DNA from 2 places in the Rhodoferax sp. GW821-FHT09E07 genome. Region 1 is predicted to be linked to the other one. Evidence: riboswitches for the same ligand, from Rfam matches in the RefSeq annotation. Region 1 holds a riboswitch; the other holds the start of a gene.
The links. A riboswitch is a leader RNA that binds a small molecule or an ion and turns the genes downstream of it on or off. The one in region 1 is predicted to bind thiamine pyrophosphate.
Positions count from the first base shown of each region.

Region 2: linked by a shared signal. The riboswitch ahead of AC07OE_RS07250 (thiamine ABC transporter substrate-binding protein) and the one ahead of thiC (phosphomethylpyrimidine synthase ThiC) in region 1 are both predicted to bind thiamine pyrophosphate.

Region 1 covers NZ_JBWKOP010000011.1:66,833-71,243, reverse strand. Annotated here, with positions in the region: gene can (carbonate dehydratase) at 1-270, shown strand, start outside; gene aceK (bifunctional isocitrate dehydrogenase kinase/phosphatase) at 335-2,161, shown strand; TPP riboswitch at 2,188-2,288, shown strand; gene thiC (phosphomethylpyrimidine synthase ThiC) at 2,378-4,264, shown strand; gene AC07OE_RS19705 (FAD-dependent oxidoreductase) at 4,276-4,411, shown strand, end outside.
Region 2 covers NZ_JBWKOP010000003.1:310,089-314,499, reverse strand. Annotated here, with positions in the region: gene AC07OE_RS07270 (saccharopine dehydrogenase family protein) at 1-210, shown strand, start outside; gene AC07OE_RS07265 (SRPBCC family protein) at 242-721, shown strand; gene AC07OE_RS07260 (DoxX-like family protein) at 708-1,073, shown strand; gene AC07OE_RS07255 (DUF2269 family protein) at 1,070-1,546, shown strand; TPP riboswitch at 1,588-1,681, shown strand; gene AC07OE_RS07250 (thiamine ABC transporter substrate-binding protein) at 1,742-2,836, shown strand; gene AC07OE_RS07245 (ABC transporter permease) at 2,853-4,411, shown strand, end outside.

The DNA of each region.
Region 1 (4,411 bases):
GACATCCTGGACGCCATCCCCGAGCACGGCAAGGCCGCGGCCCTGTGCGAGCTGAACGTGATTGAGCAGGTCATCAATGTGGCGCAAAGCACCGTGCTGCAGGACGCCTGGGCCGCGGAGCAGGATGTGACGCTGCACGGCTGGGTCTATGGCGTGCACGACGGCCTGGTGCAGGACCTGCACATGACGGTGGGGCGCCACGACAACCTGGACGCCCTCTACCGCGAGGCCATCTCCGGCGTGCGCCTCATGCCGCGCCATCCACGGTAAAAACTGCCTCCAGCCCCCGTGGAATGTGCGCAAGCAGCTATTGAAACCATAGCACGCTGACGCCATGTTCCCCACGCGGCTGGACTCTTCGATTGCCTACGACATCGCCCGCGCGATGCTTGATGGCTTCAACCGCCACTACCAACTGTTCCGCACCGAGAGTGCGCGCGCCAAGCACCGCTTTGAGGTGGCCGATTGGCACGGCCAGCAGCGCGCACAGCGGGAACGTATCGAGTTTTACGACCTGCGGGTGAAGGAATGCTCCAAGCGGCTGGAGCGCGAATTCAAGGCCGGCGAGCAGGGGCGGGAGGTCTGGCAGCAGATCAAGCTGCACTACATCGGCCTGCTGGTGGACCACCACCAGCCCGAGCTGGCCGAGACCTTCTTCAATTCGGTCACCACCAAAATCCTGCACCGTAGCTACTTCCAGAACGACTTCATCTTTGTGCGACCCGCGGTCAGCACCGAGTACATCGAGAACCTGGCCTCCGCCGGCCGGCCCAGCCACCGTCCTACCTACCGCTGCTACTACCCCACGCAAGACGACCTGCAGCAGCACCTGGTGCGCATGGTGCGGGACTTTGACCTGCGTGTGCCGTTTGAAAACCTGGAGCGCGATGCTGGCCGGGTGCTGGGGGTGATGCAGGCGCTGCTGGGCGAGGTGAAGCTGCGCGCCAACTTCCAGGTGCAGGTGCTCACCGGCCTGTTCTTCCGCAACAAGGGCTGCTACATCATCGGCAAGCTCATCAACGGCTTCTATGAGCATGGCTTTGCACTGCCCGTGCTACACGGCCGCGAGGGTCTGCGCATCGACGCGGCGCTGTTTGGCGAGGATGACCTGCTGCGCCTGTTCAGCTTTGCGCGCGCCTACTTCATGGTGGACATGGAGATTCCCAGTGCCTACGTGCAGTTTCTGCGCAGCATGATGCCGCGCAAACCCCGCAACGAGCTCTACAACGCGCTGGGGCTGGCCAAGCAGGGCAAGACCCTGTTTTACCGCGACTTTCTGCACCACCTGCAGCACAGCACGGACCAGTTCCGCATCGCTGCCGGTATCAAGGGCATGGTCATGCTGGTGTTTGATTTGCCCAGCTACCCCTATGTGTTCAAGCTCATCAAGGACTACTTTCCGCACCAGAAAGAGACCACGCGCGAGCAGGTCAAGGCCAAGTACCAGCTGGTCAAGCACCACGACCGCGTGGGCCGCATGGCCGACACGCTGGACTATGGCGATGTGGCGTTTCCGCGCGAGCGGTTCAGTGATGCACTCATCGCCGAGCTGCAGCAGTTTGCGCCCAGCCAGGTGGAGATCAGCGACCGCGATGCAGATGGCCAGACCGAGGTGATCATCAAGCATCTCTACATTGAGCGGCGCATGATCCCGCTCAATATTTATCTGCAAGAAGCCTTTGATGCCGGTGGTGCCGACCCCGCCAACACCAGCCCGGCCGCGCAGCGCGCGCGTGACCAGATCACGCGTGCCGTTATCGACTACGGCTACGCCATCAAGGACATGGTGGCCGCCAACATTTTCCCCGGCGACATGCTGTGGAAGAACTTCGGTATCACGCGCAACAGCCAGGTCGTGTTCTACGACTACGACGAGATCGAGTACCTGACCGACTGCAACTTCCGCAAGGTGCCTGAGCCGCGCAACGAGGAAGAGGAAATGTCCGGCGAGATCTGGTACCGCGTCGGCCCGCACGACGTGTTCCCCGAAACCTTCGCTCCGTTTCTATTGGGGAACCCGCTGGTGCGCGAAGTCTTCATGCAGTACCACGCCAACCTGCTGGACCCCGCCTTCTGGCAGACGCAGAAGGAGCGCATTGCTGCGGGCTATGTGCACGATGTGTTTCCGTATGAGAAGGGCAAGCGGTTTCCACGCCATTGAAGTCGTCAAGCACTTTGTCGTACACTGCGCCCTGCCCGGGGTGCGCAATGGTTGCGCTGAGATGGATACCGAACCCGCGAACTTGATCTGGTTCATACCAGCGTAAGAAGTGCAGCGCAGCCGACGGCCGAATGCCGTTCGGGCGGCGTCTTTTTTCATCAGTTTGCGGGGCCGTGTTTTTTCTCTGAGTCTTCGGGTCTTAACCGGAGAACTCCAGTGAACGCACCCGACAAACTCGCCCAGTTCATTCGCCTCACGCGCGAACCGCTTCCCGCCTCCACCAAACGTTATCTGCAAGGCAGCCGCCCTGACATTCAGGTGCCGTTGCGCGAAATCATGCAGAGCAATGGCGAGGCCATCACGGTGTACGACACCTCCGGTCCCTACACTGACCCGCGCGCCGACATCGACGTGCGCCAGGGCCTGCCGCTGGTGCGCCAGGGCTGGGTGGATGGCCGCGGCGACACCGAACTCTACGCAGGCCGCAAGCCCTTTGCCCTGGACGATGGCCTGAAGAATGGCGAGACCGATGCGCTGGCCGCTCTGCGCGCCCAGGCCGCCGGCCTGCAGCGCCAGCCGCGCCGCGCCAAGAGTGGCGCCAACGTCACGCAGATGCACTACGCCCGAAAAGGCATCGTCACGCCCGAGATGGAATACGTAGCCCTGCGCGAGAACCAGAACCTGGAGTGGCAGGCGCAGTACCTGGGCAACGCCGAGCGCGAAGCGCGTCTGGCCGGCAACAGCTTTGGCGCCAGCATCCCCAAGGTGGTGACGCCCGAGTTTGTGCGCGACGAGGTGGCGCGCGGGCGCGCCATCATCCCGGCCAACATCAACCACACCGAGCTGGAGCCCATGGCCATCGGCCGCAACTTCCTGGTGAAGATCAACGCCAACATCGGCAACTCGGCAGTCACGTCCAGCATCGAAGAGGAAGTGGAAAAACTGGTCTGGTCCATCCGTTGGGGCGCTGACACGGTGATGGATTTGTCCACCGGCAAAAACATCCACACCACGCGCGACTGGATCGTGCGCAACAGCCCCGTGCCCATCGGCACCGTGCCCATCTACCAGGCGCTGGAAAAAGTGGGTGGCATTGCCGAAGACCTGACCTGGGAAATTTTCCGCGACACGCTGATCGAGCAAGCGGAGCAAGGCGTGGACTACTTCACCGTGCATGCCGGCGTGCGCCTGCCCTTCATCCACCTCACGGCGAATCGTGTGACCGGCATCGTCTCGCGCGGTGGCTCCATCATGGCCAAGTGGTGCATTGCCCACCACAAAGAAAACTTCTTGTACACGCACTTCGATGAGATGACCGAGATCATGCGGGCGTACGACGTGAGCTATTCGCTGGGCGATGGCCTGCGCCCCGGCAGCGGTGCCGATGCGAATGACGAAGCGCAGTTTGCCGAGCTGCGCACATTGGGTGAACTCACGCACAAGGCCTGGCAGCAGGACGTGCAGGTGATGATTGAAGGCCCCGGCCACGTGCCCATGCACATGGTGCAGGCCAACATGACCGAGCAGCTCAAGCACTGCGGCGAAGCCCCGTTCTACACCCTCGGCCCGCTGACCACCGACATCGCGCCAGGCTACGACCACATCACCAGCGGTATTGGTGCCGCCATGATTGGCTGGTTCGGCACGGCCATGCTGTGCTACGTGACCCCCAAGGAACACCTGGGCCTGCCGGACCGCGAGGACGTGAAGGTCGGCATCATCACGTACAAGATTGCCGCCCACGTGGCTGACGTGGCCAAGGGCCATCCCGGTGTGCGGGCACGCGACGATGCGTTGTCCAAGGCGCGCTTTGAGTTCCGCTGGATGGACCAGTTCAATCTCTCGCTGGACCCGGAAACTGCCAAGCAATTCCACGACGAAACCTTGCCCGCCGAAGGTGCCAAGGTGGCGCATTTCTGCTCCATGTGCGGCCCCAAGTTCTGCTCCATGAAGATCACGCAAGAAGTGCGCGACTACGCCAAGAACCTGGGTGTGAGTGAAGAGCAGGCGCTGCAGTCGGGCATGGATGTGATGTCCGACGAGTTCAAAAAAGTGGGCGGGGAGATCTACATCCCCATCAACCCGGTCTCCACGAAGGCCTGACCGTGGCTACCCTGCGAATAGGCATTGCCGGGGCGGGCGTGTTGGGACGCCTGCTGGCCGTGCAACTCAGCCGCGCCGGGCATGCCGTGCAGGTGTTTGATCCGGCCGATGGGTCGGGGCCACACGATGTATCTGGCGCGCGTGCTG
Region 2 (4,411 bases), on a different contig from region 1:
CCCGTTCAGCGCGCCTGGCACATCGCCGCGGACAACGACCATGGCCCCGAAATCCCTTGCATGGCCGCCATTCTGCTGGCCCGCCGTTTGGCTGCGGGCGAGGCCATGCCATCCGGCGCACGCGCCTGCGTAGGTCTGCATGCCCTCAGCGAATTCAGTCCCGAATTCGCAAAGTGGGGCATGGCGACGGATGTGGTGGAAGAGGGTTGATTCTGTGATTCACCGCAAATTGGAATTCACCATGCCTGCGCCTGCCGCTGTGGTGTTTGATGCCTTTCACTACCACCAGTGGCGCCACCGCTGGGATTCGCTGGTTGGCGCGACGGTGGTAGTGGGTGGAGCGCCTTGCCCCTATGTGGGGGCCATCACGCAGAATGCAGGAGGCGGGTTGTTGCGAGGGCTGTCCATGCAAACCCGATTTGTGAGCTTCGATCGCCCCCGCCTGGCAGCAGCCACCATGGTGGGGACTTCTTTTCCTTTCTCGCGCTGGGCAGCTTCCATGCGACACGCCGATGTGGGGCCGAATGAGTCCATCTTGATTTATACCTATACCCTTGACGTTGCGCCGGGCTGGCTGGCTTGGTTGCTGAGGCCTGCGGTGGATGTGGCATTTACCCGCCAGACACGCAAGCGCTTCCGCCGCTTGCAGGATTTTCTGGCGGGTCATGTGCATGAAGTCATCACCTGGCAAAAATCACCGGAAAACCATGGCACACACTGAATCGCGCTGGCTGCGTTACAGCCTGGTCTTTGTGTGGCTGGTCACGGCGCTGGTCAGTGTGCAGGAGTTGCATGGGCAGAGCCGGGCGCTGCTGGTGTCCAGTGGTGTGACTGATCCGCGTGTGGCCGATGCCCTGGTGTGGGCAGGGGCTGCAACGGACGCGATGCTGGGATTGCTGCTCTTGGTGTGGCCGGTCCGGCGCGTCTATGGCCTGGCCTTGCTGGTGATGCTGGGCATGACGTTGGTGGCTACCTTCATGCAGCCCGCCCTGTGGCTGCACCCGCTGGGGCCGCTGACGAAGAACGTGCCGATTGCCGTGGTGTTGTGGATCCTGATGCGGAGGTCACCGTGAGTCTGTACTTGTTCCTAAAGTGGGTGCACATCCTGTCCAGCGTGGTGCTGGTGGGGACCGGGTTTGGCACGGCGTTTTTCTTCTTCTACGCTAACCGCAGCGGCGTGGTGGCCGCGCAGGCCGTGGTGGCGCGCCTGGTGGTGCGGGCCGACACATGGTTCACCTCGCCCGCGGTGGTGATCCAACCCATCACGGGGCTGTGGATGGCTTACCTGGCTGGTTACCCCTGGACCACGCCGTGGTTGCTGCTGACGGTGGCGCTCTACCTGTTCACTGGAGCCTGCTGGACGCCCGTGGTGGCGCTGCAGCTGCGCATGGCGGCTATGGCGAAAGCGGCCCATGAAAAAAACGGGCCCTTGCCACCGTTGTACTGGCACTACGCGCGCCGCTGGGAGGCGCTGGGTTATCCCGCGTTCATCGCCATGCTGGCGGTGTTCTACCTGATGGTGGCCAAGCCGGCCTTGTGGGCATAGGCCTGCACAGGCGGCCCGCAGGCACAAAAGCCTACAATCCACGCTTCCACCGGGGGTGTCCGTCACAGGACTGAGAAATACCCCATGTACCTGATCTGGATCATGCCAGCGTAGGAAGTGTGAGAAGCCTGTCCCGTCTTGCGGGTGCCGGTTTTTGATGCGACCGATGGCTGGCGCATTGAAAGCGAGCACACCATGCAACACGGGATTTTTTCGTTTCTGAAGACCACATTGGGCGCGGCCCTGTTGGCCGCTGGCTTCACCGCCGTCCAAGCGGCGGATCAAAAAGCTCCGGTAGCTGACACTCAACCAAATCGGTCAGAAGTTTTGGCCCGTGCTGGCGATCTGCGCGTGCTGACGCACAGCTCTTTCACCGTGCCCAAGCCCTTGCTGGCAAAGTTTGAAAAAGACAATGGCGTGAAGCTGCGCATCACCAAGGCCGGTGACGCCGGCGAGATGCTCAACAAGCTCATCCTCACCAAGGCCAATCCGATTGCCGATGTGGTCTACGGCATCGACAACGCGCTGGCGCCCAAGGCGCTGGCCGCCGACGTGCTCGACAGTTATGCCGGTGCCGCCGCCAGCCGCAAGCCAGCCGCCGAGCTGCCCGCACCGCTGGTGCCGGTGGACTACGGATACGTGACGCTGAACTACGACAAGGCCTGGTTTGCCAAGAACGGTGTGGCCGTGCCCAAGGCGCTGGAAGACCTGACCCAGCCCGCCTACGCCAAATTGCTGGTCGTGCAAAACCCTGCCACCAGCAGCCCCGGTTACGCCTTCCTGCTGGCCACCATTGGCGCGCTGGGCGAGGACAAGGCCTTTGACTTCTGGGCCAAGTTGCGCGCCAACGGCCTGAAGGTGGCCAAAGGCTGGACCGAGGCCTACTACACCGAGTTCAGCCAGAACGGTGGCAAGCATCCCATCGTGGTGAGCTATGCCACCAGCCCGGCAGCCGAAGTGTTCTATGCCAAGACCAAGCTGGCCGAGCCGCCCACAGGCTCGCTGAGCCTGCCCGGCGCCGTGTTCCGCCAGGTGGAGGGCGTGGCGCTGGTGAAGGGCGGCAAGGAGCGCGCGGCGGCGGAAAAGTTTGTCGAGTTCTTGCGTTCGCCCGCCGTGCAGCAGGGCATGCAGACCGAGATGTGGATGTATCCCACCGAAGCCGGCGTGGCCAAGTCCGATGCCTTCAAGTTTGCGCCGGAGCCCACCGCCTTCCATGCACCCAGCGATGCCGACATTGCCGCCAAGGGCGCCGACTGGGTGGCGCGCTGGACCAAGGTGGTGCTGAAGTAATTCGCCAGGTTTGACCATGCGCCACCGCAACCCGGCGCAACCCTGGGCGGGCTGGGTGCTGCCTGTGCTGCCACTGGCGTTTTTGTTGGTGGTGCTGGTGGCGCCTGCGCTGCGCCTGCTGGTGGAAGGTTGGCGGGGCGATGCCGGTGCTGCGGCCTTGCTGGCACCGTGGCTGGACCCGTATCTGCGCTGGCGCATGGCCTGGTCGTTCTGGCAGGCCACCATCACCTGCGTCGCCGCGCTCATCCTCGGGCTGCCCATGGCTTGGGTGCTGGCGCGGTTTGACTTCCCCGGCCGCACGCTGATCCTGCGCGGTCTCATGCTGCCCTTTGTGGTGCCCACGCTGGTGGCCGCCATGGGTGTGCTGGCGCTGCTGGGGCCGCAGGGCTTGCTGGTACGCCTGGGTGGACCCGATTTGCAGGACACGCCCTGGCTGCTGCTTTACGGCAATCTGTTTTTCAACCTCTGCGTGGTGGTGCGCGCGGGCACCGATGCGCTGGGGCAGGTGAGTGCCTCGCGCGTGGCCGCGGCGCGCACGCTGGGCGCTACGCCCTGGCGTGCGTTCTGGCGTGTGGAATGGCCGGCCATTGCGCCGTGGTTGGCCTCGGCATTGTGTTTGGTATTCCTGTACTGCTTTGCCGGCTTTGGCCTAGCGCTGGTGCTGGGCGGGCAGGACTACGCCACGGCCGAAGTGGAGATTTACACGCTGGTGGCGCACGAGCTGCAGTTGCAGCAGGCCGGTGTGCTGGCCGTGTGGATGCTGCTGCTGACCGCGCTGGCGGCCCTGGCCTACGCTGTCATCGAGCGCCGCCTGGCCGCACCGGGCCGCGCCGACCGCGTGCCGCGCGTGCCACCCCGCGGCGCGGCGCAGTGGGCCGCCGTGCTGGCCATGGCTGGCATTTATATGTTGATTTGTGCGCTACCCCTCGTCGCCATTACGCAGGATGCTATAAATTCAGGAGCGGAAGCCTGGGCCGTGCTGCTGGAAGACGACACGCTGGCCGCGCTCTACAACACGGCGCGTTTCACCGCACTGTCCCTGTCGCTGGCCACGGCGCTGGGCTTGGCCCATGCGCTGGCGGCGCGGCGTGTGCTGTGGCTGCGCACGCTGGTGTTTTTGCCCTTCATGGTCTCACCGGTGATGGTGGCCTTCGGCCTGTTGCTGCTGTACCCCGCATGGACCGGCAGCTTCACCCTGCTGGTGGCGGCCTACGCCTTGCTGGCCTACCCGTTCGTAGCCAAGTCCATCGCTTCCGCGCTGGACAGCCTGCCCGAGCACTACCTGGACGCCGCACGAAGCCTGGGTGCCAGCCCGTGGCGCGCATTTGTGCGCGTCACGCTGCCGCTGCTGGCGCCCGCACTGCGCCGCGGCATGGCGTTTGCGGCGGCTACGGCCGTGGGCGAGTTTGCGGTCACGCTGTTTCTGTCGCGCCCCGAATGGGCCACACTCACCACCCTGATCTACCAGCACCTGGGCCGCCCTGGTGCGGCCAACCGCAGCGCCGCGCTGGTGCTGGCCTGCGTGCTCATGGGGCTGGCGCTGCTGGCCTTTGTGCTGATTGAAACCAAGCCCTC